3 regions of the Peribacillus sp. FSL E2-0218 genome follow, and region 1 is predicted to be linked to each of the others. Evidence: riboswitches for the same ligand, from Rfam matches in the RefSeq annotation. Region 1 holds a riboswitch; each other region holds the start of a gene.
What was found. A riboswitch is a leader RNA that binds a small molecule or an ion and turns the genes downstream of it on or off. The one in region 1 is predicted to bind S-adenosylmethionine.
Positions count from the first base shown of each region.

Region 2: it holds a riboswitch for S-adenosylmethionine, as region 1 does, so the genes downstream of both, MHI53_RS23045 (O-acetylhomoserine aminocarboxypropyltransferase/cysteine synthase family protein) here and MHI53_RS20445 (hypothetical protein) in region 1, are expected to answer to the same signal.
Region 3: it holds a riboswitch for S-adenosylmethionine, as region 1 does, so the genes downstream of both, mtnK (S-methyl-5-thioribose kinase) here and MHI53_RS20445 (hypothetical protein) in region 1, are expected to answer to the same signal.

Region 1 is NZ_CP150304.1:4,255,846-4,266,038, forward strand. It holds gene MHI53_RS20420 (MFS transporter) at 1-4, opposite strand, end outside; gene MHI53_RS20425 (TetR/AcrR family transcriptional regulator) at 368-949, opposite strand; gene MHI53_RS20430 (ester cyclase) at 994-1,491, opposite strand; gene MHI53_RS20435 (MFS transporter) at 1,792-2,964, shown strand; partial or broken gene MHI53_RS20440 (alpha/beta hydrolase) at 3,321-4,354, opposite strand; gene MHI53_RS20445 (hypothetical protein) at 5,309-5,713, opposite strand; SAM riboswitch class I at 5,800-5,909, opposite strand; gene MHI53_RS20450 (nuclear transport factor 2 family protein) at 6,266-6,877, opposite strand; gene MHI53_RS20455 (helix-turn-helix domain-containing protein) at 7,073-8,341, shown strand; gene MHI53_RS20460 (NADH:flavin oxidoreductase) at 8,883-9,983, opposite strand; gene MHI53_RS20465 (LysR family transcriptional regulator) at 10,122-10,193, shown strand, end outside.
Region 2 is NZ_CP150304.1:4,744,669-4,754,861, forward strand. It holds gene sufU (Fe-S cluster assembly sulfur transfer protein SufU) at 1-69, opposite strand, end outside; gene MHI53_RS23015 (cysteine desulfurase) at 59-1,288, opposite strand; gene sufD (Fe-S cluster assembly protein SufD) at 1,288-2,589, opposite strand; gene sufC (Fe-S cluster assembly ATPase SufC) at 2,605-3,390, opposite strand; gene MHI53_RS23030 (MetQ/NlpA family ABC transporter substrate-binding protein) at 4,380-5,207, opposite strand; gene MHI53_RS23035 (methionine ABC transporter permease) at 5,223-5,891, opposite strand; gene MHI53_RS23040 (methionine ABC transporter ATP-binding protein) at 5,884-6,918, opposite strand; SAM riboswitch class I at 7,087-7,201, opposite strand; gene MHI53_RS23045 (O-acetylhomoserine aminocarboxypropyltransferase/cysteine synthase family protein) at 7,320-8,630, opposite strand; SAM riboswitch class I at 8,741-8,844, opposite strand; gene MHI53_RS23050 (thioredoxin family protein) at 9,010-9,318, opposite strand; gene MHI53_RS23055 (toprim domain-containing protein) at 9,337-9,687, opposite strand; gene gcvH (glycine cleavage system protein GcvH) at 9,780-10,163, opposite strand.
Region 3 is NZ_CP150304.1:2,863,804-2,873,996, forward strand. It holds gene MHI53_RS13720 (methylthioribulose 1-phosphate dehydratase) at 1-168, opposite strand, end outside; gene MHI53_RS13725 (2-hydroxy-3-keto-5-methylthiopentenyl-1-phosphate phosphatase) at 165-824, opposite strand; gene mtnW (2,3-diketo-5-methylthiopentyl-1-phosphate enolase) at 831-2,063, opposite strand; SAM riboswitch class I at 2,169-2,321, opposite strand; gene MHI53_RS13735 (pyridoxal phosphate-dependent aminotransferase) at 2,425-3,597, opposite strand; partial or broken gene MHI53_RS13740 (carbon-nitrogen family hydrolase) at 3,695-4,477, shown strand; SAM riboswitch class I at 4,550-4,704, shown strand; gene mtnK (S-methyl-5-thioribose kinase) at 4,782-5,984, shown strand; gene mtnA (S-methyl-5-thioribose-1-phosphate isomerase) at 5,999-7,045, shown strand; gene MHI53_RS13755 (LCP family protein) at 7,199-8,086, opposite strand; gene MHI53_RS13760 (hypothetical protein) at 8,139-8,438, shown strand; gene MHI53_RS13765 (hypothetical protein) at 8,454-8,627, shown strand; gene MHI53_RS13770 (hypothetical protein) at 8,643-8,846, shown strand; gene MHI53_RS13775 (S41 family peptidase) at 9,069-10,193, opposite strand, start outside.

The sequences.
Region 1 (10,193 bases):
TCATAATATCTCCTATTAATAAATCTACCCACCTATACAATCCCTGTTTTTTACAATTATATCATTAAATACTTGTTTTCCTTAATGAACTATCCCGCCCCGATAGTTCCATGAGAAAAGGAGCTGCTGATCAGCTCCTGATAATGAAGTAAAGCACCCGTTAACCAATAAAAAACAATCTAAAAATATAGTTTCTTTTCGAAGTAAAAGCGTGTTTTGAAAAAAGATACGCTTTTACTATAATTAATGAATCATTCTTTTATTAAAGAAACTTGCCGAAACTGGTTAAAATAATCATTAGCATGACAGCTGCAATCGATCGATCACAGAGACTGACATGATTGATAAAACTGGAATTTTGATGAATTTATTTTAATAATGATAATATCATCGCTACAGAATTTTCTACAAATGAACGCTCTGGACGAGATTTCATTAACACGGTAAGTCCGATTAATGAAACGACTAGTGTCTGTGCCAAAACTTTAGCATCAAGGCTGCTTTCGAGCTCACCTGAGCGAATACCTCGGACAATCGTTTCTTGAAATATGATCGAAAGATACATTTGATGCTCCCTTGTAAGGATTTCAAATTTTTCATCGTGAGGAGCAAGTTCCACCATTGTATTAATGCAAAAACATCCTTTGTTCGGACTTTCTTTATATTCCTCTTCCACCAAATCTTCAAAAAATGTTTGAAATGCTTCCTTTACAGATAGATTGTTTTGAAATTTTGTTCGAATATGGGAAGCATGTAGCTTTGTATATTTGCGTAATGCAGCCTCAAACAATTTCTCTTTGTCTCCAAAAGCTGAGTATAAGCTTGGTCGTTGTATCCCCATTTTGGCAGTCAAATCGCTTAGCGAAGTAGCCTTGTACCCCTTCTCCCAAAAAAGCAGCATAGCTTCATCCAACGCTTTTTCCTCATCAAATTCACGAAGTCGAACCATAATACATCCCTCATTTCAAAAAACAAAATTTCTTCACTAGATAATTAATCTTGTTCTTGATTCTTTTTTATTTGCTCAATGATTCCCAATCTGTCCACCTGAATCCAGTATTCCACTATTTTTTGATCCTCTAACAGGTATACGGCACTTCCTAATTCAATAACCTCTTTATTTGTAGGCAGATACCCCTCGTACTCTCCGATATGCATTCCTGTCTGCTTCCATCTGACATGAACTTTTTGATTTTGAGAAATTAATTCTTGGATTTCTATTTTAAAATTCCCCCATGCATCTTTCATTTCTCTTATATGATCAGCATAATTCTCAGGTGACCTTTTAATTGTCACCATGCTTTCTGAATTCACTTGATGTGCTCTTACCTCTTTCGCCATAAAAAACTTAGCTTGTTCGGGGTTGCTACCTGACCTGACAACTTCAAAGAAGCTTTTTATAATCTGTTCGTTTGTCTGCAGGAATTTTGGAGCTGGTGAACCGCCCCCAGATATTTCCGTGAATTCGTTATTCCCCGGTATTTGATTCATGGATGATTAACCCTCCTTTTAATTACCAATCGGTATATTATAATCTTATTTAATTACAGTCCTAATGTCAAATTGTGATGATCATTTCAAGGACATCATTCTAATTACTGCTTAACTTACTTGACATCAAAACGTTTTGTTGGTTATCCTTATAAGGAATTATTTCATACTGAACGATATATTATACTTTTAAGTACAAAAAGGAGGGAAGTTATGGTGAAGGTGAAAGAAAAAACAACAATTAAAGGTGAAGATCATGATACGAAAACGGATCAATCTCAAATAGTATCCGGATCAACCATGACTCGCTACATGGCACTATTGTTTGCAACAGCCTGTGGGATGGCTGTCGCCAACATATACTATGCACAACCGTTGCTAGACTCCCTGTCGATCGAATTCGGTATCGCCCATTCATCCATCGGCATTGTCATCACCATTACCCAGCTTTGTTACGCCCTAGGACTGCTACTGCTGGTACCACTCGGTGATCTACTGAATCGACGTCGGCTAATCATCAGTCAGATGCTTTTATCCGTATTGTCTCTGATTGTCGTCGGCATCGCCCCCATCATCACCGTGCTGTTCACCGGGTTAGCTGCGGTCGGGCTGCTTGCTGTGGTGACTCAAGTGCTCGTAGCGTTCGCATCGACTTTGGCTGCCCCATCCGAGCGTGGACGTATAGTCGGCTTGGTGCAAAGTGGAATCGTGATTGGCATTCTGCTCGCACGAACATTCGCTGGTGTACTAACCGATCTCGCCGGTTGGCGTTCGGTCTATCTTGTTTCTGCCGCCATGATGCTCATCATGACCGGCGTGTTGTTCCGAGTACTCCCGCGTGATGAAAGCGAAAGAGAGTCACTTTCCTATCCGCAGCTGCTTCGTTCGGTGCTCACATTGTTCAGGCAAGAACGAATCCTACGCATCCGCGGAGTACTGGCACTGCTGATTTTTACCGCGTTTAGCACATTGTGGACTTCGCTGGTGCTACCTCTCAGTGCTCCACCATACTCCCTTTCACATACCGCAATTGGAGCGTTTGGTCTTGCTGGAGTTGCCGGAGCATTAGCTGCTGCTCATGCTGGAGGTCTGGCTGATCGAGGTCTAGGGCAGCGAACAACCTGCATAGCCCTAGTTTTATTGTTAGCATCATGGTTCCCAATCAGCTTTACCGAACACTCACTGGTCGCATTAGTCATTGGCGTTATCTTTCTTGACCTGGCTGTGCAAGCAGTACATGTAACCAACCAGAGTATGATTTTCACAGTGCGTCCTGAGGCAAGAAGCCGACTTACTGCTGCTTACATGATTTTTTATTCCATCGGCAGTGCCATGGGTTCAATTATTTCAACCAATATATACGCAAACTATGGCTGGATCGGAGTATCTCTATTTGGTGCCTCTGTCAGCGCTTTGGCCCTTTTGTATTGGGTAATGACCTACCGTCTTACGGAGCAGATTAAAGAGAAATAATACCGATTTTTAGGTTGTTTGAAATTTTTCAAGACCTAAATCATACCAAGTTACAAAAAGGGGTGATACATATTAAGATGTATCACCCCTTTTACTTCCTGTTCAACAAATGCACCCGCTAGTTCATAATTCCCCATGTTATCAACATGTATACGGAGCTACTCACTTGTTAGAATAAGACTCCTTGATTTAGCGTCATAAATTTTATAGCTTACTTCAAACTTATGATCAAGTTAGCGCCATAAGAAAAGGCTGCCTCAGCAACCTATCTTATTGAAGTAAAGAACCCGTTAGATTAAGTTACAATTCTTCACACTCTCTTTTTCAAGATAAGGAAAACGCTGCCTTATCTATATTTATTTTATAAATGTATCGCACATCCATTCATAAAATTTTTCCTTCTCTTCAAATTGTGGATAATGAGCTGATTGTTCAAAAGTAATAAATTCTTTTTTATTTGCTTCGATCATATCAAAATAATTTTTTGCTGCATTAGATGATGTCATATAGTCGTATTTACCCATGATGAAATAGCATGGTATTTTAAGATCCGTTACTATAGTGGGTAAGGGATTTTTTAATACTTCCTTTAACAAAGTATTTTGAGAAAAGGATAACCCAAAGTTATAACGGATGACATCTAATAAGTTATACTCACTGCTGAATAAAATACCTATGTTATCACCATCAGGGTTATCAATAAGTCTTGAGGCCCCGCCATATTTCATGACATAATTTCGCGGGGTGAACGTATCGCCATTTTTTTGATTTTTTCTGTGAACCCTTGTAAAAATAAGACATCATCCGTATTGCCAGCTTTTTGAGCCTGATTAATACTGTAGTTCAAACTGTCAATCTCGCTTTCTGTTGTATCACTCATCTGTCCGATACCAATATATGCTTCATATTTTTCAGGAGCTTCATAAGCAGCTTGCATGGCAATATATGTACCATAAGAATGACCAATAAGTATAATCTTTTCTTTGCCAAGACGTTCTGATATATAATCCGTCATAGCCAATAAGTCCTCCACCAGTAAGTCTGATGAAAGATTGGAGTAGTCCTCAAAAAAATGATATGATTTTCCACTTGCTCTTTGGTCATAATTAACAACCGTAAAATTAGTTTCCAATAAGTCTTGGTATTGATCAGCATATGGCATTTCCGGACATCCGGGTCCTCCATGTACAAAAATAATAACCGGATTATCTTTATCTTTACCACGTATCATGATTTCCTGACTACTTCCATTTATCTCTACTTGTTCTAATGCACTTATACTGTTATCACCTTTTATATGAGAAGTCCATGTTGGTGAAAAAAGGGAAATGATTAATAATATTATAATAATTATTCCGATACATTTTGTTAATTTCTTTATATTTATCATTTAATTGCTTTCATTCCTTTCTACTTGATCAAAACAAAAATAGCAGTTGATGAATGAAATTTCACTACGCCCCGCCCTTTGTGGCTTTTATCCATCAAAATAAAAAGCTATTGGTAATTACTATTTAAAGGAGATCATGAACAAGCTAGTTTGTAATTCCAAATCAAAGAACCATATGATATTTTACCTAACTTATGAAATAATTTCCATAAATATTTGATATTGTAAAGTACAATAAACTGTACACAACGGAACTAACCTGCCCCGATGGTGCCAAAAGAAAAAGCCGCCTTAAAGACAGCTCCGATGACCAGCTAACGCACCCTTTAGTTTAACAAGGGAAAAGATAAACAGTATTTCAACTTTAATACCTATTTTTCCAATTATCATAAAAATCTTTAATGGTTGAATGTATTCCATTTAGAGTAATTAAAATTAAGTACAGCATTATAACCGTAGCAATTTCTCCTGTGAAAAATGCAATAACAGCACCTCTTTCCCGAAAAATATTGAATTTGATGAAGATCCTCAAGTTGTTGGTTCATATCTGACTTGGTTACGCAAAAAGGATAGGGAGTATAAAGGTGATGTATAGGTGAAGGATGGTTTGAATGATCAAAAGCACATAAGGCTTAAGAATGTTGATTCAGCTCCAGTGTTTTTTAAAGTAAAGTAAACTGTTTTTATGGTGACGTTTCTTGAACGGTGTATTAAACAATCGGGCGCGATTGCTGAACAATGAGCAATCGCTTTTTACTAGGCGGATCCGAATAGTTCTATCAAATTATTAGATGTAATTAAGAAACTCAGCTAATCTTCTGATGTGAAGGTAGCTGGGTTTTTAAAGTTGGATGTGCAAAATAACCCTTAAAATATACGCAAATTATCCGTCAAAGTGACAATTTTAAGAGTGTCTTAAAGTTTTAAACGACTCAGCCTAGTACGGGTCTTAAGTCAATTAACGAAGTTTATTATTTCGCTTCTAATCTTAGCATTGCAAATTTGAAAACGTGTTATACCTAATATACAGTTACAGTCTTTACTAGATAATACTATCTTCCACTCAGCCGTTACATCCCAATTATTTGACTCTCCACTCTGATTACAAGTTAAGGTGTCTATAATTAAAGGGCCACTTCCAATATCTATTAAAGCTCTACTAATTTCGGCTTTAATTTCTTCATTCGTGGTAAGCTCTTTGTTGTTATATAGAACTATCCTGTCATCATAATATTGAGGAATTTTATCTAGTTTATGTTGATTCCAGATATCATTGTAAAATTGGTATATAAAAGAGGTAATTTCAAATGATAACAATGTAGTTTGATTATAAGTTTCTAAGGTTAATTTAGAATGCATGTTAGTTCTCCTCTGCGTTAAAGTATTTTAAATACAAAAAACCTCTCTATTTATAAAAAAGAGAGGTTACATATTCTAAAATATGTTTCTTATCTTGCAAAGCAAATTACTTTGCAGGAATTAGCACCTTTTCAAACATATGTTTGAAGGTTGCTGGGTTTCGCAGGGCCAGTCCCTCCACCTCTCTTGATAAGTATTATGAATTTAAAGACAATTCTATCATATTTAAACAGCAAGTAAATTAATAATTGAAATAAATTTAGCTTTTATGAATATAAAATAGATTTATTTTTAAAAAACCTTTTCATTGTTCAAAAACATCCTAATATTCTTCTTCCAAAGTATATGATTACTTTGATTTCTTGTTACACTGTCCTGTCCCTTTAGTTGCATAAAGAAAAAGCTGCCTTAACGACAGCTCCAATCTTCAGGTAACGCACCCGGTAGACTCTGTATTACGTGCTTAGATAGCACCATAAATAGCGTATTAATACTAAAAATTTTGCAATGGTTGGGACGCTACAGAAGCTTCAATACTATACTGCCTCAATCCTATTTGCTTAACCATTCATCTGTTTTCTTATAAAAAGCTTCTACTAAGTCAGGTCTGTCAATTCCAGGCAAATCACCGGCTATATCATAGCCGTCTTGGCTAAGAACATAGGAAAGACAAGCATAGCTTTCTCTAAATTCAGATAACTCTTCCATAGGAACAGTTATATTGGCATTTGGATATACAGGTACAAGAGAATCTTTTTCGTAAATCCCTTCCATGGAAACGATATACCATTGTCCATTTATTTTTTGTACACTGAATACTAGTTTTGCATCAGAATTTAATTCAACTGGGTATCCATTAATATCTATTCGTTTTTGAATGGTTGCTATCATGATGGCAACCGCCTTATCACCATTGAGCCATATTTCAGTATTATAAATTTTATGTGGTGCGCGACCTGGCATCTTCTTGGAAGCTTCCACAAATTCATGTCCAGTTCCTTGAAACCAGGAGATTGTTATCTTTGAATCAGATGTAAAGCATTTGTCCATTTCATCCCATAAAGCGTTATCTCTGCAAAAACGCTCAAATTCAATTAATTCTTTAACACTTGCCTTATCAATAAGATCCTGTTGTGTATTTACTGTTGGTCTTTTTAATATCATCATATATGCATACTCCTATTCTTAAATGTATTTTATACGGTAGAACAATTTACATCACAAAATATCTTGCCCTATGTAAGATATTTTACTCTTCGACTAAGTATATTGCCATGTACTAGGATTTGATATTGAAGTAGATATTAAGTAAAATATTGTACTCCAGCACAATACTTTTATTATGGAGAAGATAGATATATGAATAATTCAAAACAAGCTAACTCGAATGCAGATACTACTGAAATAAAATTAGCCCTATATATTCAGGAACTATTTGAAGTACTCTATCTGAACTTAGGATTGCAACAGCTCATTGATAAAGCCAGAGAAATACTAGGCCACCCCATGGTTGTTCATGATATGGGATTTAAGGTGCTAACAGCTTCTTATGATGCACATGAGATTGTAGATTTCACACAAGATGAGCACGGAAATAATTATATTAATGAAGATACGATTCAGTTTATTCGTTCCAATAATGTTGCGGATAAGGTACGCAAAAAAGGTTCTTCTGAATACATTAAAAAGTTGGAACCTCTAAACGGAACAAATCTTTCTATAATTAAAATTAATGACATTGAAATTGCACAGTTTGCTGTATATGAGGCAGGAATTAAGTTTGAAGAAATTGATTTTAAACTCATCGATAAGATTACCCAGATTTTGTCTGTTGAACTTCAAAAAAGCAATGCATTTAACATGGACCATAGTCTTATACCAAATTATGTTCTTACAGACTTGTTGGATGGAAAAATAATGACGCAGGATGCTGTTAGAGACAAGCTGCATTATTTAAATTGGATACAAGAAAAGAACCTATATATTATAGTGATATCTAACAAAGACCGAAAAGGATTAGACTTTAAAATTCCAGCAGTGGTCCAAGTTTTAAAAGAATTCATTCCACTGGAAAATTGCATTATATTTCAATCAAATATTACAGCATTTATCCCCAAAAAACTTTATGAAAAATTATTTATTGGCTCCAAATCAGAATTTATAAATTCATTAGAAAGAAATGAATTAAGAGCAGGAATTAGCTTGAATCTCTCTGAAATTTCTGATTGCAAAAGATATTATTTACAAGCAATAGAGGCCCTTGAGATTGGAAAGAAACAAAATATTATCGTATCTTTTTTTAAGGACTCTGCACTAAATATCATTTCTGACTTAATTAAAAGCAAGTACAATTATATGGATTTTTGTCATCCGGCAGTAATAAAAATTATAGAGTTTGATCAGCAAAACCAATCAGATTTATTACTTACACTTAAGCACTATCTTTACTATAGGAGTTCACCAAATGAAGCATCTAAAGTGTTGTGCATCCATAGAAATACCCTATTTTATCGAATCAATAAAATAAAGGACATGACTGGAATTGATTTAAATCATGTAACTGAAATATCGCATCTCTATTTTTCAATAAGGCTTCTAGAAATTAACGGTTATGAAATTAATGCATGAATTTGAATGCTCTCACCCGCAGTATCTAAGGCTATACTTGTAATTTGTTTTATCTTATCGATAGGCTTCAAAAGTGATAGTGAAGGGGTACCACCAAGTTAGCGATGGCATTTTCCTGACGATACCCCATTTGAAGATCTTATTTTAAAAACTTTAATAAAAAAAGGAGAGAACATATTAGCCATGCATAATATGTTCTCTCCTTTTTCTTTTATAGAATTAACGCACGGGTTAGTTTAAGTACAATCCTTTACAATCTGATTTTTTAATCAACCCAAAAATACAAGAAGTCAAAAATCTGCTAAGAGAAGAATTTCGCTTAGCAGATGTGTTAAAACAATAAAATCATTTATTATTTCCACCCCAAATCCAATAACCACCTATCAAGTTACAAATAGGTGGTTATTAAAGTTATTTAATAAAATGAGTTAGGATCTCATTAAGGTATGTGAAGAACAATACAGATGTTTAATCTAGTTCTTTCACTATAGCCCCCATTAGATAAAGAAGCTAACTCAACTGAGTTAGAGCTCCTAGAGAGTTATTCTTCAATTTCAAAATCCTTAATGTTTGCTAATGGATATAAAACCTCATTCGGTTTGAAATCAGACAAAAACTCTCCTTTTTGAACCTTTTTAACCCAATCATGGTTAGCTAAAGCTCCTTTACCAAGCGTAACTATGTCAGCTCCTCCATTAGTAAGGATATCTACAGCTCGTTCCACATTTTCCAATTGACCGTTTGCGATAATCGGTAATTGACTATATTTCTTAGCAAGAGATACAAGAGACGCTTCGTTACCCTCAAAAGCTGGTTGCCATGCCTCATACTCCGTTACGTGAATATAATCCAGTCCAGATTTTCCTAACGCACCAAAGATAATTTTTGCATCTTCTTCTTTTCCTGACCACTTATAGAAGTAATCATTTACTTGAGATTGAGAAATTCTCATACCAATTGTAAAGTTACTTCCTGCAACGGCTAGACTTACCTCGTTAGCAATTTCAACTAAGAATCTTACTCTGTTTTCCGTACTACCACCATATTCATCTGTACGAAGGTTTGTATATTCCGTCAGAAAAGCATCTAAAAGATAACCATTTGCACCATGTAGCTCAATACCATCAAAACCCACAGACTTCGCTCTTTTAGCAGCTGCAACAAAACTGTTCTTTACTTCGTTCATTTCTTCTCTAGTTATGGTTCTTGGAAGCTTAAATTCCCCTTCACCAAAGTAAAATTTTAGCTGTTCTCCTTTTGGTTGAACGGAAGAGGGGGCAATTGTTTCATCTTTATAACGGTTCCCTTGTGATAATGGTCCAGTATGCTGTAGTTGCATAAAGATTTTTCCACCTTCTGAATGAACCGCATCAACAACTTTTTTCCACTCTTTGGCTTGTCCATCTAGTGCAATACCTGGTTGATAATGGTACGTTTGGCTATTTTTATCATCTATATACGTACCTTCTGTAATGACTAACCCAAAACCGCCCTTTGCAAAGGAACGATAGTAGTTCACCATTATATCTGTAATAGAACCTTCTTCTGTAGCACTAATCCGAGTCATTGGGGCTACTCCAACTCTATTTTTCAACTCAGTACCATTAATTTCAAAAGAATCAAACAAGATATTTTTATCCATGTCTCTTTCCTCCTGTTGTAAATAATATTTGACACCTGCTTGACTCTTAGCTTAAATGATAAATATAGTTTAGTAAAATGAATATATTTGAATATATAGTTCAATAATATTGAACACACTAATTAAGGGGGTATTAAAATGGAACTTCGTCATTTAGTTACACTTAAAACTATTGTTGAGAAGAGTGGGTTTAACAAAGCTGCAGAATAC
Region 2 (10,193 bases), 490 kb from region 1:
ATTACGTGGTTTCTTATAGTGATCCATGATGACCTGACGGTAAAGTGTATCTAAGTTTTCAAAAGACATTGCTGAAATACTCCTTCGTTTTAACAAGCCCGGATACAAGCTTATCAATATCTTCTTCCGTGTTATAGAGATAGAAGCTAGCCCTTGCTGTCGATGACACGTCGAGCCATTTCATTAATGGCTGTGCACAATGATGACCGGCCCGGACAGCTATTCCATCTGCATCAAGAACGGTGGCGACGTCATGTGGATGTACGTCAGCAATATTGAAGGTCACTACCCCCGCACGCTTTTCTGCATCCTTTGGACCGTAAATGGTCAAGCCTTCAACTGCAGACATTTTCTCGATCGCATATGCCGCCAGTTTGTGTTCATGACGTTCTATATGATCCAAGCCGATTTCTTCCAAGAAATCGATGGCAGCCCCGAGACCGATGGCACCGGCAATGATAGGAGTACCGCCTTCGAATTTCCACGGGAGTTCTTTCCATGTAGACTCATGAAGCCCTACAAAATCGATCATCTCTCCGCCGAATTCGACCGGCTCCATTTTTTCAAGAAGATCTTTTTTACCATATAATACGCCGATGCCCGTCGGTCCGACCATTTTATGGCCTGAGAAGGCGAAGAAATCACAATCCAAATCGCGGACATCCACTTTTAAGTGAGGTGTGCTTTGTGCCCCGTCGACGACCATGATTGCACCGTGTTCATGGGCAATTTTCGCGATTTCCTTCACAGGGTTGATCACGCCAAGTACATTCGAAACCTGCATGATGGAAACGATTTTCGTTGCATCGGTAATGGTGGCCCTTGCATCATCAATGGAAATCGTACCATCCTCTTGAAGCGGAAGGTACTTCAGTACGGCACCTTTTTCTTTTGCAAGCTGCTGCCACGGGATGATATTACTATGATGCTCCATGTAAGAGATGACGATTTCGTCACCCTCCCTTACATTGGCTCCACCGTAACTTCTTGCTACCGTATTTAAAGAAGTCGTCGTACCTCTCGTGAAGATGATTTCTTCAGTAGAAGAAGCGTTAATGAATTTACGCACCTTTTCACGTGCACCTTCATACGCATCCGTAGCTTTTGTTCCTAGTGTATGCACTCCGCGGTGAACATTCGAGTTGTAGCCGCGGTAATATTGCTCAATCGCTTCAATCACTGCAGCCGGTTTTTGAGAGGTTGCAGCACTATCCAAATAAACTAATGGCTGACCGTTGACTTCTTGATCTAATATTGGAAAAAGCTTACGAATTTCGTATGGGTTCATTACTGTACTTTCCTTTCAATGACCGCGACTAATTGCTTTTTAACTCCCTCAATTGGAAGCTGGTTGACAACAGGGGCCAAGAATCCGTGAATGACAAGCCGTTCGGCTTCTTTCTTCGTAATCCCACGGCTCATTAGATAATACAGTTGAAGCGGATCAACACGGCCGACAGAAGCGGCGTGACCAGCCGTTACGTCATCCTCATCAATCAATAGGATCGGATTGGCATCGCCACGTGCTTTATCACTCAGCATAAGCACGCGTGATTCTTGTTCGGCATTGGCTTTAGTAGCACCATACTCTATTTTCCCGATTCCATTGAAGATCGTGGAGGCACTGTCCTTCACAACACCATGCTTAAGGATATGTCCCTCGGAACGCTTGCCATAATGGATGATGGCAGTCGTGAAGTTTTGCTTTTGCTCCCCGCGGCCGACTACAACGGATTTAGTATCCCCATGTGAGCCATCGCCCATCAGGTACGTTATATTATCCGATATCGTATTACCGTCATTCATGAGACCAAGGGCAAATTCGATATGAGCATCACGTGCTGCCACACCACGGCGGTTAACATAGGTCGTAAAGCCTTTTGATAACGTATCGACCGCTCCGTATTCCACCTTCGCATTTGCATTGGCAAATACTTCGGTTACGATATTGGCGATTCCTTCATTAGATTCAACAGTCGAGAAATAGTTCTCTACATATGTCACCGAGCTATTATCTTCCGCTACGATCAATACATGGTTGAAAAGTGTAGCATCCGGATCATCCAGCAGGAATACCGATTGGATCGGTTCCTTGATTTCCACATTTTTCGGGACATAAAGGAATGCTCCCCCATTGACTAATGCAGCATGCAGCGCCGTTAGACGATGCTCATCTACTTTGACGCCGTCCTTCATGAAATATTTTTGCACGAGGTCAGAATGATCACGAGCCGCCGTGAAAATATCCGTGAAAATGACGCCTTGTTCCTTCACGCTGGCAGATAGGTTGATATGTGCCGGCGTGTTGTTGCGTTGAATGTATAAGTTTCCATTTTCTTCAATGATGGACTTGATTTCTTCCGGAAGCTCTTCCAAAGAAGCAAAAGCTTCACTTTGAACCGCATGAGTCTTGAAGGAAGTAAAGTTCCATTTGTCGATTTTCGTTTTATCCGGCTTTGGCATCGGCAGCTTTTCCAATTCCGAAAAAGCTTGAATCCGAAGCTCCGAAAGCCAGGCTGGCTCATTATTTTTAGCTGAATAAGAGCTGATATCCTCTTGTTCAAACGGTAATTTCGTTTCTGTAGTCATTGCAAATCCTCCTACTTACGCTTCTTCGCCAACAGTTTCGTCTTCGATGCCCAATTCTTGTTTAATCCAATCATAACCTTCCGCTTCCAAGCGGGCAGCTAGCTCTGGACCACCTGATTTCACGACGCGTCCTTGCATCATGACATGGACAAAATCAGGAGTGATGTAATTTAATAGACGTTGGTAATGAGTGATGATCAAGCAGCCAAAGTCTTCCCCACGCATTTCGTTGATCCCTTTTGAAACGACTTTAAGTGCATCGATATCAAGCCCTGAGTCAATCTCATCCAAAATGGCGATTTTAGGCTGAATCATCATTAATTGAAGAATTTCATTGCGTTTTTTCTCTCCGCCGGAGAATCCTTCGTTTAAATAACGTTGAGCCATATCTTCATCCATTTCAAGGAATTCCATTTTTTGATCCATTTGACGGATGAATTTCATCAATGAAATTTCGTCGCCTTCTTCACGGCGAGCGTTGATGGAAGAACGTAAGAAGTCAGCATTGGTAACCCCGCTGATTTCACTTGGATATTGCATGGCAAGGAATAGCCCGACACGAGCACGCTCGTCGACTTCCATTTCCAAAACATCTTCACCATCAAATGTGATGCTTCCGCTTGTTACTTCATATTTTGGGTGACCCATGATTGCTGATGATAAAGTGGATTTACCAGTTCCGTTAGGTCCCATGATTGCATGGATTTCCCCACCCTTAACTTCAAGGTTTACCCCTTTTAAAATCTCTTTGCCCTCAATTGATACGTGAAGATCTTTAACCGTTAATGTAGAAGCTGACATAATAATACCTCCGTGAACTAATTCCTATTTTATTACCAGAAAGTAAAATTTACTTTCTCAACTATAATTATCGTAAAAAACATTCTCACTTTATTCTCATTCCAATTTTATAACAAATCCAATTTGGAATCAACTAATATAGAGAGGGTTTCCACTTCTTGCATGGTGAAAACCTGTCCTATTGACAGGATACTAACAGTTATAGCCCATTTCCAGCAAAATAAGACTTATTTTATCCTTTGTTAAAATTATCTTATTATTCGGGAAATCTTCGTCCTTACTAATATATGAACGGAAGGTTACGATTGTAAGGCATGATCGCTCCGCTTCGAAAAAGAAAAAAATCGGGCTGTCAGGCATTATGTAAGTTACCAAATAAGGAATACCCTTATTTTCTGGACCACTTACCATTTTACCTCTACAGACCGATCTTTTAAAGAGTTCTTTTTATATGCTTAGCCGTGAATTTTGCGTTGTAGGTCCAGGACCATTTTGTTGCACTTTTCATGTTCCCTATCTCGTTCTTTCTCAACCTCGATACGGAGGTCTAAGTTTCTACTGTACTCACTGTAGCCAATCCCATGTGAAGACTGCATCGCCTTTTCCATTTCGCTTGTTACATTCAAATCTAGAGTATTGATAGTGAACCATCCTTTCAAATTTGTGAATCAATTTATTGCCTTCATTATTCCTTTACCCTTCACTTTCATCATTAAACATGAAAAGTAAATAGTTTTGGAGGAGTTGTACATCAAATTCGATGCAAAAACCAAACTCACGAATAAAACGGCTAAATTCACGAGTAAAAGCCCGAAACTCACGAATAAATTCAACAATTATACGAAGAACCCGGTCAGAATTGAAGAGTAAAAGCACGAAATTGACGAGAAACGGCCTCAAATTCGATGCAAAGTCTAAATTCGCGAGTAAAACTTCGCCTAATCAAAAAAGGTTCCGGAATGAAATCATTCGGGAACCTTTTTGTTGAATTATTTATCCGCTGGTACAACTGCACCTTTGTATTCTTTAAGGATGAAATCTTTAATTTCTTTGGAATGCAATACTTCCACTAACGTCTTGATCGCTTTTTTATTTTCATCGCCTTTGTTTACAGCAATGACATTCACATATGGTGATTCGGAATCTTCAATCGCAATCGAATCCTTCAATGGATTCAAGCCTGCATCAATTGCATAGTTGGAGTTGATCAAAACCGCATCGCCTTCGCCGCTTTCATAGATTTTCGGAAGTAATGCCGCTTCGTATTCAGCATCGAATTTAAGGTTTTTCTTATTTTCGATGATATCTTTCGTTGTAGCTGTCGTTTTATCAACGCCCTCTTTCAACTTGATGAGGCCATTCTTTTCCAACATGGATAAAGCACGCCCATGGTCAGCGACGGAGCTGCTTAAAATGATCGTTGCTCCTTCAGGAAGTTTATCGATGCTTTTGTATTTTTGTGAATATAAACCGATAGGCTCGATATGAATACCGCCCGCATTGACGAAATCATAGCCATTTTCTTTAATTGCCGACTCTAAGAAAGGTAAGTGCTGAAAATAGTTCGCATCCAATTCTTTATCGTTCAGCGCCTTATTCGGTAAAACATAGTCCTGGAATGTTTTGATTTCCAAGTCGATGCCTTTTTCTTTAAGGATCGGTTTGGCTTTTTCAAGGATTTCGGCATGCGGAATATTGGATGCCCCTACGACCAATTTCTCGGTCTCGCTGCCGCTTTTTTTATCCTTATCACTTCCGCAAGCTGCCAAAGCAATCGATAACACTAAGATTAACGCAAATCCTAAAAATTTCTTCATCCTCTTCATCTCCCTTTATCTTTTGTCCAATTTGGATGTAATCACATCTCCAATAATTTGAATTACGAAGACGATAATTAGAATAACGATTGTCGCTACGAGCGTAACGTCATTTTGACTTCTTTGGTAGCCTTCCAAATAGGCCAGGTTACCAAGCCCGCCTGCACCGATGACCCCAGCCATTGCGGTATAGCCGACTAATGCAATCGATGTTACCGTGATCCCTGAAACGAGGGCGGGCATCGACTCTGGAAGAAGGACCTTCCAGATGATGGTGCTCGTTTTGGCCCCCATCGATTTAGCGGCTTCGATCACACCTTTATCGATTTCACGGAGACCGATTTCCACCATCCGTGCATAAAACGGGGCTGCTCCGATAATGAGTGCCGGCAGTGCCGCATTCTCGCCAATCATGGAACCGACTAGCGCTTTGGTGAAAGGAATGAGCAGTACGATCAAAATAATGAATGGAATCGAACGGAAAATATTAACGAGAGCACTGATGATCCCGTTAGCGGCCCGGTTTTGCCACATATTGCCCTTCCCTGTCAGGAACAGGACCAACCCCAATAGTATCCCGATAAAGAAGGTTGCCACTACAGAGATGCTTGTCATATACAGTGTTTCTTTTGTTGCCTCAATCATTTTTTCCCAATCCACATTCGGCAATAATTCTTCAAGCATGAGTGATCACCTCCACGCCTACCTGCTGTGCTTTAACGAATTCGATTGCGCGGAGCATTTCATCCTCTGTGCCATCAAGGTGAATGAACAATGTTCCATATGAGCCGCTTCTTGTTTGGGATATTTTACCTTGAACGATGTTGACATCCAACTCGAAGTTGCGTACGAGCTTGGTTATCAACGGGCTTTCGGCATGGTCACCGACGAAAGTCAATTGAATCACTTTACCTGCAGGATAGCGTTCGAACAAATGGTCCATCGTTTCTTTCGTTTCTTCTGGTTCCGTCACCTGCTGCACGAAACGCTTCGTCATCTCTTCCCGCGGGTCCCTGAACACATCGAGGACTGGACCTTGCTCAACGACCTGCCCGTTTTCCATCACGGCCACACGATGACAGATTTTACGGATTACATGCATTTCATGTGTGATCAAGACGATCGTTAATCCCAGTCGCTGATTGATATCCACGAGCAATTCAAGGATGGAGTCAGTGGTCTGTGGGTCCAAAGCGGAAGTCGCTTCATCACACAATAGAACTTTCGGATCATTGGCAAGGGCCCTTGCGATTCCGACCCTTTGCTTTTGTCCGCCGCTTAGCTGCGAGGGATACGCCTTTTCCCTGCCTTCAAGTCCGACCAGTTTGATCAATTCATTGACTCGCTTCATCCGTTCCGATTTTGAAACCCCTGCAATTTCCAACGGGAAGGAAATATTATCCTGAACGGTTCTGGACCATAATAAATTGAAATGCTGGAATATCATGCTGATTTCCTGGCGGGCCTTACGAAGGTTAGCCCCTTTAATTTTGGAAATTTCCTTATCCGCTACGACAACCGTCCCCTCGCTCGGTGCCTCCAAGCCATTGAGCATTCTTATCAGCGTACTTTTCCCTGCCCCACTGTATCCAATGATGCCGAAAATCTCGCCTTTATTTATGTCAACGTTCACGTTATTTACAGCCTTGATCGTCCCGCCGTTTCCTTTTCCTGTTCGAAACAGCTTACTGACGTTGGTCAATGTAATCATTCATGCTCACCTCTTTTATCCAATAAAACCTATGAACTTAGTTGATTTATCTACATTATCCAGCTTTTAATCTTTTACCAAGCTTGCACATGCTTATGGTTTCCTAAATTTTAAAAATAAAAAAACCTTTCTGCATGAGCAGAAAGGCAGGTAAAAAAGCTGGCCTTCCCCTCATCTTCCAAAGTGTTTACACTTTGTGTGAATTGGCACCTTTCCAAGGAAAAACCTCCTTGTCGGTTGCCGGGCTTCATCGGGCACATCCCTCCACCTCTCTTGATAAGAGCTAATATATAGAATATTTGTACATCATTACGTTCATTAGTATGGAGAAATTCTATCACAGATAAAAAAGGAGTGCAATGTATATTATTTCTAACACAAAAAAGTTTAGGACTACTTTCTTAAATCGATTGGGATGTCACCGAAACGATATCCGTCGCTTTCTGTATTGCCTGCTCCAAATCTTCTATCAAGTCATCTACATTTTCTATTCCGATGGATAGACGGACTTGATCGGCGCTCACTCCGGATTTTGCCAAGCCTGCATCATTCAGCTGTTGATGGGTGGTGCTGGCGGGGTGGATGATTAAACTCTTCGCATCTCCCACATTCGCCACATGTGACCATAACTCCACCGAATTGATGAGCCTGGCCCCTGCTTCACGGTCTCCTTGAATCCCAAAGGTCACCACGGCTCCCGCACCCTTAGGCAGGTATTTATTCGCAAGCGCTTTATCTGGATGATCCTCATTGGCCGGATAGGATACCCATTTCACGGCAGGGTGGTTTTTCAAGTATTGTATGACGGTCTTGGTGTTAGCAAGATGCTCTTTCATCCTTACATGAAGCGTTTCAAGACCAAGCGTAAATTGGAAAGCACTTTGGGCGCTTAACGCAGGTCCTAAATCGCGGAGCAATTGCACCCGGGCTTTGGTAATGAAGGCCGCAGGGCCCACTGCATCGGCATAAACCAAGCCATCGTAGCTTGGGTCAGGCTCCGTGAAACCGGGGAAGTTCGGCGAGTTCCAGTTGAAATTGCCTCCATCCACGATGACACCGCCTAAAGTCGTTCCATTACCCAAAAGCCACTTCGTTGCGGAATGGATGACGATATCCGCTCCAAAATCGATCGGTCTGCAAAGATACGGAGTAGCGAAGGTGTTATCGATGATCAATGGGATGTGGGCTTCGTGGGCGATCTTTGCCACCGCTTCAATATCGAGGACCCGCAAACTTGGATTTCCAATCGTTTCTGCAAATATGGCCTTTGTTCTTGGCGTAATTGCCCTTTTAAAATTCTCAGGATCATCAGGAGAAACGAATTTCACCTTAATTCCGTATTTAGGAAGGGTGTTTTCGAAAAGGTTATATGTTCCCCCATACAAGGTGGAGGCCGAAACGATTTCATCCCCTGCACCGGCAATATTGAGGATTGACAGTGAAATGGCAGCCATTCCGCTTGCAGTGGCCAATCCGCCGATTCCGCCTTCCAATAATGCCATTCTCTCCTCAAAAACGCTGACAGTTGGATTATGGAGACGTGTATATATATATCCCGTTTCCTTTAGACCAAATAAATTGGCTGCATGATCGGTATCTTTGAACAAGTATGCATTGCTTTGATAAATCGGAACGGCACGTGCTCCAGTCTCATCTGCTTGCAGGCCACCATGAACACTCAATGTTTCGAAACGCAATTTTTTATCTGACATACGCCTTCTCCTCTTCCTATATGGATTTCATTGAAAATATAAGCGGCCTTGGGAACGGTTCTTCACTTAAACAAAAAAAACCACTTCCACAAGAAGAGGCTTTCATACACACCTCATCTTCCAGAGTCAACACTCTGCTGGAATTAGCACCGTATATATGTATACCGGTTGCCGGGCTTCGTCGGGCCAGTCCCTCCGCCACTCTTGATAAGAACTATTAAATTTTGACCTTTACATGCAACAGTTTTCCACATTCAAAATATAGCATTTTACCATTATCCAGTCAATCAATTGTTAGAATATTCTTTGTTTTTTTATTCTGCCTCTCTACCTAGTTGCTATAAAGCCAAAAACCCAATCCGGTTTCCGTTTGGGTTTCTCAGCTGATTTCCTTAAGCAATCCATACAGATACGGAACGGATTGAAAGGCATATATCTTTTTGTACAGTTGTCCTTCCTTGAACAGCAATAAACAGGGCACACTTTCGATTTCATATGTTTCGGCCATCCCTTGGACATAGTTCATATTCATTTTGCCTGCCATCATTTCCGGGAATAATTGCAAAGATATCGTCAGCATTTTCGACGCCACCTGACACGTGCCACATAAAGGCGTGTATAAATATAGGCAAAAGTTTTCCCCGCTTTCAATAGCAACCCGGCATTCTTCCTCATTCCATTCCTGCATCACTAAGTCGTTCACCCTTTAACTTAAAAATTTCATTTTAACATTCATGTTGGCAGCCAGAAGTACAGTTGCAATATGATGTTCCGGTGAGCTTTCCACTTCTTTGTACATTTTATGAATGTACAGGTGGTTCGCCTCCGGCATTTCCCTTCGAAATTGCTTGCGCAGTTTTTCTCCCGATTCATCTGCATCAAAAAGGAGATACACATCCCGGTCCATCAATTCCTCCACCAATTCATCCAGTTTAGTGATGGAAATGGTTCCATTCGTACATCTTATTTCCACATCTTCATTTAAAACGGAGGCAACCTTTTTTCTGTCGGAACTGCCCTCTACAATGATCACCTTATCGAAATCGCCGCATTCCATGTCATCACTCCATTTCACGAATTATGTGGACAACCGCCAAGCACGAAAGGAAAAAGAGAGCAGACCCTCTTAAGGGCCCCCTCTCCTTCGTTTTACCCGTTGATCAAGCTTTCATATTCTTCCGCGCTCATAAGTCCTTCAACATCACTGCTGTTCGTTGGTTCAACGACGATCATCCATGCTTTTTCAAAAGGAGATTCATTCACATATTCAGGGTTGTCACTTAACTCATCGTTCACTTCGACAACCTTGCCGCTGATCGGAGCATACAGCTCAGAAACGGTCTTTACCGATTCAACGCTTCCGAATGGCTCGTTGGCTTTAAGCTCGTCTCCAACTTCAGGAAGCTCGACGAAAACGATGTCCCCTAGCTCTGATTGGGCAAAAGCCGTTATCCCGATACGCACAGTACCATCTTCCGTTTTGACCCATTCATGTTCTTTCGTGTAACGAAGTTCTTTTGGTGTTGTTGTCATTATTAATTCCCTCCATATGTATAGCTTATT
Region 3 (10,193 bases), 1.4 Mb from region 1:
CGAATCCGATTGCTTTCGCTTATCCTTACCGCTGGCCGTAATATAAAAGCTTCGGCTATCGGGCTCGCGGATGGAAAGGTTTCCGCTTGTTCCCATGAACCAATCCCTTTCCGCCAGTTCTGCTTTAATTTCCGCCAGCTCCAGCCACTCCTTCGTACCGGTGTTCATGCTTTTACCTCCTCACGCTGCTTTAAAATGTCCAATACATCATAAAACGTTTCAAAACCATGATGCGGCAATCCTTCATTTACGCATTTCTCAAGCAATATATCACGGGCTATGACAAGATCCGCCTGCTTAGCCGCTTCAAAATCAGTCACGGAATCACCAATTACATATATATAGTCATCCGCACCTGCCATTTGCCTCATAATCGTAGGCTTACAGCAGCCGCACTCATTATCACATTGGTCATCACAAGCATGCGGCCACTCAATATAAATCTTTTTCTTATCAAAGTGGGCATTATTACAAAAAACCGCGTCAGTGGGCAATATGTCCTTTAATAGCGGGGCAATGAAAAAATCCATGCCCCCGCTTACGATGTATAAGGGAATCCCGGCTTGTTCCGTATACTTTACGAACTCACGGAACCCCGGCCGAATGTGCGCTGTCTCCTTCACAAATTGGATGATATCGGCCTTCAGGCCACTATCAAGCAGGGAAAACATTTTCCCCACCCCAGAGGATATGCTGATTTTTTGCTGAAGAACATCATCCTTCAACTTTTCCCATTCCGGGGGAGCGAATGTTTTCATGATGGAAATGATATTATCCGTGTTGGTTATCGTTCCGTCAAAATCACAAAAGATGATCGGTTTCATGATCCTTTACAGTCCTCCCCACAGAACAAGTGCTTTTTTTAGTGCTTCTTCATTTGCCGCAGCCTCAGATAGGTCTTTTCCTTCAAGGACGGCTTCCACAGCAGACCGGAAGGCCTCGGCCCCGCCCTTTGCTCCGTCAGGGTGTCCGTGGATTCCTCCTCCGGCATTGATGACACTGTCCAGTCCAAAATCCTTGATCAAGTCGGGTACCATTCCTGGATGGATGCCTGCTGAAGGAACAGGAAATGCTTTATTCCAGGAAGGTTCGTCTTTCGTCAGTGCACGGGCAATTGCCAATGTCTCCTCTTTTTCAAGTGCGACATTTCCATACGGGGATGGGAATAATGATAAATCCGCTCCCGATAGCCTGACTAATTTACCAAGCAGTAAAGGATAGCCGATCCCATAATGGGAGGAAGAGCCCAACGCCCCGCTAAATGCCGGATGGGCCATGATCGGCAGCTTGATTTGATCATGTTCACTCAGGGCTTGCAATACATCCAAACCATATGTATGGACGTTGAACAATAAAGCGTCTGCGCCCGCTTCTGCCGCCTGCTTTGCCTTATCCAATAATTCAAATGTTTTACCTGATAGATTGACGGCATATAAGGTCCGGTGTCCAGTATGTTCATAGACTTCGTTTAATATTTTCTTGCCGGTCTTAATTCTTTCAATAAATGGCGTCTGTACCTGATCAAAAAGGATTTCATCATCTTTAACAAGGTCGACACCACCCAACGCTTGCTGCTTCAGCTGCTCATTATGGAACGTTAGGTCACGTCCTAATACTCCTTTGAAAATGCTCATGACAAGGGGCCGGTCATAAACTTCAATCTTCTCCCTTATGCCGGCAATGCCGAATCTGGGACCTGGGAATGCTTTCTGGATATCTCCGACAAAATCAAGGTCGATCAGTTTAATCGCACCGTCCAAGGACAGTTTTCCGAAGACCGTCGTCAAAATGGCTGGCAAATCATTGGAGAAATTCGCTGCCGGATAAGCGATTTTAATGATCGCGCGGTACACCTTACGATCAAAATAACGGTTTGCCCTCTCTTCTTCCGCAAGCGGCGAAACGGAGACGACGCGCCCCTTATGTTTTTCCAATTGCTTTTGGACCAACTGGGGCAGGTCCGTCCATGTCCCTACAGTCAGGCCCAAGGCAATGCCTTCTGCTTTTTTCTCGTGATTCCCATGAAAATCATGAATTAAATAAGTGGCGATTATCTCGCTCATTTGATCACTCCTATAACACGTTAGTAAACTCACGAAGTCATAAACCTGAACGTTTTTGGAATAGCAAAAGCCCCTTCATGACGAAGAGGCTTTAAAAAAGCCATCTTCTTATCCCCCAGCCAATGGCTGCAAGAATTAGCACCGTGCCCTGTGGACTAGAAGAAAGTCCGGCGGAGGATTCCGCCCCATCTTACAATGGAATTACGGTCGGTTGCTGGGCTTCATCGGGCTAGTCCCTCCACCTGCTCAAAATAAGAAAACGCTGATATATAAGTACGTGTTAGTTTCGAAAGATTAAGAATTTATTTTGTATTCTGACATGTAATCCATACTTTGTCAATAAGTTTTTAGTTCGCTTAGGTTAAAACAGATTTAACTTGCGTATCCGCTCGACAGCCTCCCCGAGCCGTTCCTCGGAGGTCAAAAGCCCGACCCTGACATAGCCTTCGCCAAATTCACCGAATCCATTACCGGCAGCCACGGCCACATGGGCGTGGGTTAGTAAATGATCGGCAAAACTCTCCGAGGTGAATCCTGCCGGTATTTTAAGCCAGGCAAAAAACGATGCTTCCGGAGCCTTAACCTCCCAGCCGAGGGCACGTAATCCCTCAATGAAAACATTCCTGCGCCCCTCATATACCTTCACTAATTCGGCCACACACTCTTGCGAATCAAGCAAAGCAGTTGCCGCCGCCTCCTGTATCGCCGGGAAAAGGCTCACATATAGGTGGTCCTGAAAAAGTTCAAGAGCTTCGATGACACTTTTGTTACCAACCGCGAACCCGACTCTCCAACCAGCCATATTGTACGTTTTCGAAAGTGTATATATTTCGATCCCAACATCCTTTGCTCCCTCTGCCTCGAGAAAGCTAACCGGTTTTTTCCCATCGAAGCCTATGGCTCCATAAGCAAAATCATGGACCACACATATTGAATGCTTTTTGGCATATGATACGGTTTCGGTAAAGAATTCTTTCGTTGCGGATGCACCTGTAGGATTATTCGGATAGTTCAAGAACATCATTTTCGCTTTATCCAGCACATCTTTATGTATAGCTTCATAATCCGGAAGAAAAGCATTTTCCTCCTTCAACGGCATCCTTTCAATTTCCGCTTTCGCCAGGACGACACCTGAAAGATAATCGGGATAACCGGGATCTGGAACGAGAATCGTATCGCCTGGATTCAATAAACACTGGGGCAATTCGACGAGTCCTGCCTTTCCGCCGAATAGAATGGCTATTTCACTATTCGGATCAAGCTTTACGCCGTATTCCCGTTCGTAGAAGGCAGCTGCCGCATCTTTTAAATATGGATGTCCCCTGAACGGTGAATATTTATGGTTGATCGTTTTTTCAGCAGCAGCCTGTAAACTTTTTACGATTTGCCCAGGCGTCGGCTGATCGGGATTCCCTTGGCCCAAATTAATGACATCATGCCCTTGCGCAGTAATTGCATTGACCTTTGCGACCAATGAAGCGAAAAACTGCTTGGGAAGTTGCTGAAGCTGTTTCGACTTTTCGAATTGCAACATTTATTCACCTTCTCTGAAATTTCTTGAAATTCTAGTCACAAATGATATATGTTTATCATAATCTTGTAAAGCATTTTTACCTTTGGAGGTTTTCAAAATGAAATGGAAAATGGCTTGCATCCAGATGGATATAGCATTCGGAAAGCCTGATCTCAATTATCAGCTGGCCGAACAATGGCTGGAAAAAGCCGTGCACGCAAACGCAGATATCGTTATTTTACCAGAGCTATGGACTACAGGCTATGACTTGACCAGATTGAATGAGATTGGTGATGAAGAGGCAGAAAAGACGATCGAATTTATAAGAAACTTGGCGCTGAAACACCAAATCCATATCATAGGCGGCTCCATCGCGAAAAAAACACAAAAGGGCATCTTTAACACGATGGTCATCATCGATAAGAACGGGAAACTCGTTAAATAGTACGATAAGCTTCACTTGTTTCGGTTAATGGATGAACATCATTTCTTGCAGCCAGGCGAAAAGGATGGTTTATTTACCCTTGATGACAAAATATGTGCCGGTTTCATTTGTTATGACATCCGCTTTCCAGAGTGGCAACGTGCCCACTCCGCTCGAGGGGCAGAAGTTCTGTTCGTAACCGCAGAATGGCCGAAGCCTAGACTCGATCACTGGAGAGCCTTATTGATCAGCCGTGCCATCGAAAACCAGGCCTATGTTGTAGCCGTGAACCGTTCAGGATCGGATATCAATAATGTATTTGCCGGTCAGTCCATGATCATTGATCCTTGGGGGCATATCATAAGTGAAGCAGGAGAGGAAAGCGAACTACTGACAGGCACCTTGGACTTCACCGAAGTATCGAACGCTCGCAATAAAATACCGGTATTCGAAGATCGCCGTCCTGATTATTATTAATTTGCCATTGACAAACTATTTAAAAGATTGATATTATTTTCCCGAAGATTAAAATTTCAGAAAACATATAAACTCTTATCAAGAGCAGGCTGAGGGACTAAGGCCCTATGAAGCCCAGCAACCGACTGTAATACCATTGTGAAATGGGGCGGATACACCGCCGGATTGCAAAATCCGCAGAGCACGGTGCCAATTCCACCAGAAAACACTTTTCTGGGAGATGAGAGGTCCGAAGCTAATACTTCTGCCTCTTTCTATGGAAAGAGGCTTTTTTATTCTTATTTTTAATGTGGAGGGGAAAGAGATGACTCAATACCATTCGAATTTTACAAGATTGACTAACGCAACGGCCATTATCCTTGCAAAAAAATTAGGGTTGGTAGATGCCGATGCGAATTTAAGCTGTAAAGAAATTGGTGATGGTAACTTGAATTATGTGTTCCATATTACAGACACGGCCACAAATAACGGGATAATCATCAAGCAAGCGGTCCCTTATGCCAAAGTGCTTGGCGAAAGCTGGCCGTTGACGTTGAAAAGGGCTGCCATTGAAGCGAATGCCCTTATCCATTTCCGGAGCTATTGTCCCGAATTCGTACCGCAAGTCTATTATTCGGATGAGCAGCTAGCCATCACGGTCATGGAAGACTTGTCACACTTAAAAATTGTAAGAAGCGGATTGATTGCGGGCGATTCGTTCCCATTGCTTTCGCAGCATATTGGCGAGTATGTTGCGAAGACTTCATTTTACACTTCCGATTATCATTTGGAGCCCTCGGCAAAAAAAGAAGTGGCACGGCAATTCACGAATCCGGAGCTCTGCAAAATCACGGAGGTCTTTATTTTCACCGATCCTTTTTTCGAAGAGCTGCCTGGAGATTTCGAAGTTGAATTGACGGATGCCGCCAAACGGATTTGGCATGATCAAGATGTCATTTTAGAAGTGGCTAAGCTGAAACAAAGCTTCGAAACCGAGCAGGAAGCCTTGCTGCATGGAGATTTACATACAGGAAGTATATTTGCAAGTGAAACCGAAACAAAAGTTATCGACCCTGAATTCGCTTTTTATGGACCAGTCGGTTTTGACCTTGGACAATACACCGCCAATCTCCTCTTTCAGGCGGTCACTCGGAATGGAGCAGGAAAAGAAGAGATTTTCACACAACTCGATGAATTTTGGCGGTCATTTGAAAAAACATATTCGGAACTATGGAACACCCACAATAAAAGTCCGTTCCGCCATGTGACTGGATATCTCCCTTATTTACTGACTAAATTCAAACGTGATGCATTCGGTTTTGCCGGATGTGAATTGATTCGAAGAACGATCGGCCTCTCTCATGTCGCAGATTTAAATGTCATGGAAGATAAAGAAACGAAAATTGCGGCCAAAACGGCCACGTTGAAGCTTGGTGCATTATTAATAAAAAAACGGGAAGAATTGGATGTTCCAGCGGTCATCGAATGGATAAAGCAACAAACGCTGACTTCATCTTCACCCCTCTAAAAGGAGACCTGAACGTGACGACGATAGCACCTTTACCATATTCGGTACAATGGGACAATACCCATATCACATTATTAAATCAACAAGCCCTTCCTGCCATCACTGAATTCATTCAACTTCATTCGGTTGAGGATGTATATGATAGCATCCTTACATTAAAGGTGCGTGGTGCACCAGCGATCGGACTGACCGCAGCATTCGGGGTGGCACTTGGCGCCCAGCAGGAAGCTGCGACGGATTTAGCGGATTTCAAAAAAAATGTAACGAAACATATCGAAAGGCTCGCCTCTTCCAGGCCTACTGCCGTCAATCTTTTTTGGGCATTAAAGAGAATGAAGAATAAATTGCAGGCGGCCCAAAGCATTTCTGCTGCCAAAGAAGCACTTGTTTTCGAGGCTAAAGCCATCTTTGCAGAAGATGAAGAAATGTGCACGAAAATCGGGGAGCATGGCTTATCTTTATTCGCAAAAGGAGATTCCGTATTGACGCATTGCAACGCGGGTGGAATTGCCACAGCCCGTTATGGCACTGCACTGGCCCCTTTTCATCTAGCTAAAGAGCGGAATTTCCCGCTGGAAGTGTACGCCTGTGAAACCAGACCTGTTCTGCAGGGTGCGCGATTGACCGCTTGGGAACTGATGCAAGCAGGTGTTGACGTCACCTTAATCTCTGATAATATGGCTGCGCATACGATACATCAAAAACGAATCAATGCCATTATAGTAGGGGCCGATCGGATTGCGGCAAATGGGGATACAGCCAATAAAATAGGCACGTTGGGCTTAGCCATCTTAGCCAAGCATTTCGGGATCCCTTTTTATGTGGCCGCTCCATCAAGCACGTTCGACCTTTCTCTTGAATCGGGTGCGTCCATCCCGATTGAAGAACGAGATGGAGCCGAAATCACCTCCATTCAAGGAATCAGGGTCGCACCGGAAAACGTCAACACATTCAATCCAGCCTTTGATGTAACGCCCAATTATCTCATCACTAGTATCATCACCGAGAACGGGATCATTCAATCGGATTTCTCCAATAACATCCCGAATTTTGTGAAGTGACGGTTCTTTCATTTGATTGGTGACTTAAAAGACGAGCATGGATTCAAATCCATGCTCGTTTATTAAATAGCTTTTACATTTATTCTTACGAGGTCTTTAATAAAATAACAAAACCAGTTTGTGGTTTTCGCTATGAAAAGGGCATGCCCCTTCCTACTTTGAAAAGAACTTTTGAAGCGCCCGCTTATTTTTCGTCTCATCCATTTCCAACACCGCCCCAATCTCGGGATATTCTGCATCTTTAAAGCTTCCTTCGACAGGAATCCTCAACGTTTCGACGGTTTCCGGTGCATGAATGACGGCTTTCGGTCCCATTTCCAATATCGTTTTCAGACCTATATCAGTATCCAAATAGGAGAGGCCTTGTTCAATTATGCCAGGAAGGGCTACCACTCCTTCAAAGGAAGAGATTTGATTGATGAATCCGTTTTTTAATTGAAGCAGCACATCTTGCTGTCTGTCCACCCTTCCAAAATCACTTTCATCGTCATGCCTAAAGCGGACATATTTCAATATCTCCTCACCATGTAACACATTTTTACCAGTGCTTGCTTGGATGCTCATGTCATCAATGATTGTTTGATCGACGTCCACCACCACCCCATCAGGGGCAAGCAAGTCCACCATCTTCACAAATCCCTGAAAATCTATTACAGCTACATGATCGACTTTGATACCAAAGCTATCATGGATGGTTTTCTTAAGCAATTCCTTTCCCCCATAATAATAAGCAGCATTTATCTTATTGTATTGAGGATGAACGCCGGGGATTTTAACATAACTGTCACGCATGATAGAAGCCAGCTTCAGCTTCCCCTGTTCAGGAAAGTACCTGGCAAGCATGATCGCATCGGACCGGGATTTTTTCTCTCCCCTGGAATCAACACCAATTAACAGAAATGTTTTCTCACCGTCCTGAATCCTTTCATTGGTAAAGTTTTTTTCCGTACCTGTGTTTCCATTTTGTTTCGGTAAAGGGGCATAGGTGCAACCTGCCAAAATCAAGACCAATAGATATATGTACAATACCTTCTCTTTCATTACCTCACCTCATCGGAAAATTAATTCTATTTTTACCTTTAAATGGATTATTATGCATACAATTACAAAAGGTTATCTATCCACAGTTGGAGGGCCTATACGTAAAACGTTGCTTTCCACTTCAGCTGAGCCGAGGAGGCTCAAGGACCGCCCGCGGAATGAGAGCGCCTGCAGTGCAATGGAACGGACTAAGTACCAATCCTCCAAAATTGAAAGCAATCAGGATTCCATCTTTATGGTCACGCAAAAGTGGAATGGAACGGAAGGTGCGAGACTCCTGCGGGAAATGCGCGTCTACTTGAGACTACGCAGGCTGAAAGCCGAGGAGGCTCAAGGACCGCCCGCGGAATGAGAGCGCTGTTGGGAAATGAAACGGACTAAGTACAAATTCTCCAAAATTGTGAGCAATCAGGATTCCATCTTCATGGTCACGCAAAAGTGGAATGGAACGGAAGGTGCGAGACTCCTGCGGGAAATGCGCGTCTACTTGAGACTACGCAGGCTGAAAGCCGAGGAGGCTCAAGGACCGCCCGCGGAATGAGAGCGCTGTTGGGAAATGAAACGGACTAAGTACAAATTCTCCAAAATTGTGAGCAATCAGGATTCCATCTTCATGGTCACGCAAAAGTGGAATGGAACGGAAGGTGCGAGACTCCTGCGGGAAATGCGCGTCTACTTGAGACTACGCAGGCTGAAAGCCAAGGAGGCTCAAGGACCGCCCGCGGAAAGAGAGCGCCTGCAGTGCAATGGAACGGAATAAGTACAAATCCTCCAAGACTGTGAGCAATCAGGATTCCATCTTCATGGTCACGCTAAGTGGAATGGAACGGACCAAGTACAGATCGCCAAAACTGGAAGCAAATCCAAGACTATAAAATAAAAAAAAGATGCTGCCTGCAAAATGCAGACAGCATCTCTTTCAAGTTGCCCTTTTTCTAAATGTCCTTTGATGGCTACACTTTACTGACAGGGTTCTTATCGTTTACTTGATATCTTTCTTCACTACTTCTACCGCTTTTTTCAATTGTGTATCGTTTTCGAGGATTTTATCCCGGATAACCTCCATCAATTTCACGGTTGTATCATCTTTAATGATCCCAGTTTCTTTGATTTTTTGATCCCTTTGGAATGCTTTGACCGCATTTGCGGTTTCTTCATCAAAGAATCCGTCTATCTTACCTGGATCATGTCCTGCTTCCTTCAGCATCTTTTCTGCTGCCTTCACTTCACTGGAGGAATCCGATACTTTCAATTCCTTATCCGGCGAAATGTACGGAAGGCTGGCGTAATCAGGGAGCTTCACCTCAATATCCGGCTTGATTCCTTTTTTATGGATCCAATTGCCCTCAGGAGTCAGCCATTTAGCTGCCGTGTATTTGAAGTTTGAACCATCATCGAAGTCTTCCGCGGTCTGTACGGTTCCTTTCCCAAACGATTTAACACCGACCAAAGGAATGTCGGCAGATTCACGGACGGCTGCTGCGACGATTTCCGATGCGCTCGCACTGCCATCATCAATCAACACGACTACCGGGACCTTCTTCAACGTACCATCATTATTTGATTTATATACTTCTTTTTTACCACTTCGATTCTCAACTTGGAGGACCACTTCCCCATTCGGTATGAACAGGCTTGCCATATCAATCGCTTGGTCAAGCAGGCCTCCTGGGTTTCCTCGTAAATCCAGCACTACGCCCTTCATATCCTTCTTGGACATTTCTTTAAGTGACGATTTCAGCTCTTCCACCGTATGTTCGGAAAAGCTGGTCACTTGGATTTTCGCGACACCATCGTCAAGCATTTCGGCATAAACGGTTTCGATCGGGATCGTGTCACGTTTAATCGTGAATTCGATCGGGTCCGTCTCACCTGCTCTTGAGATGGTCAAATTCACTTTCGTTCCCTTTTCGCCCCTGATTTTCAGGACAGCTTCAGAAGAGCTAAGCCCTTTAACGCTCTTGCCATCGACACTCATGACGATATCATTCGGTTTTATCCCCGCTTTTTCTGCTGGAGATCCTTTTATCGGTGAGACGACCATTATGTGACCATCCTGCTCTTGTATTTCGGCGCCGATACCTTCAAAGGATGATGAGATGCTTTC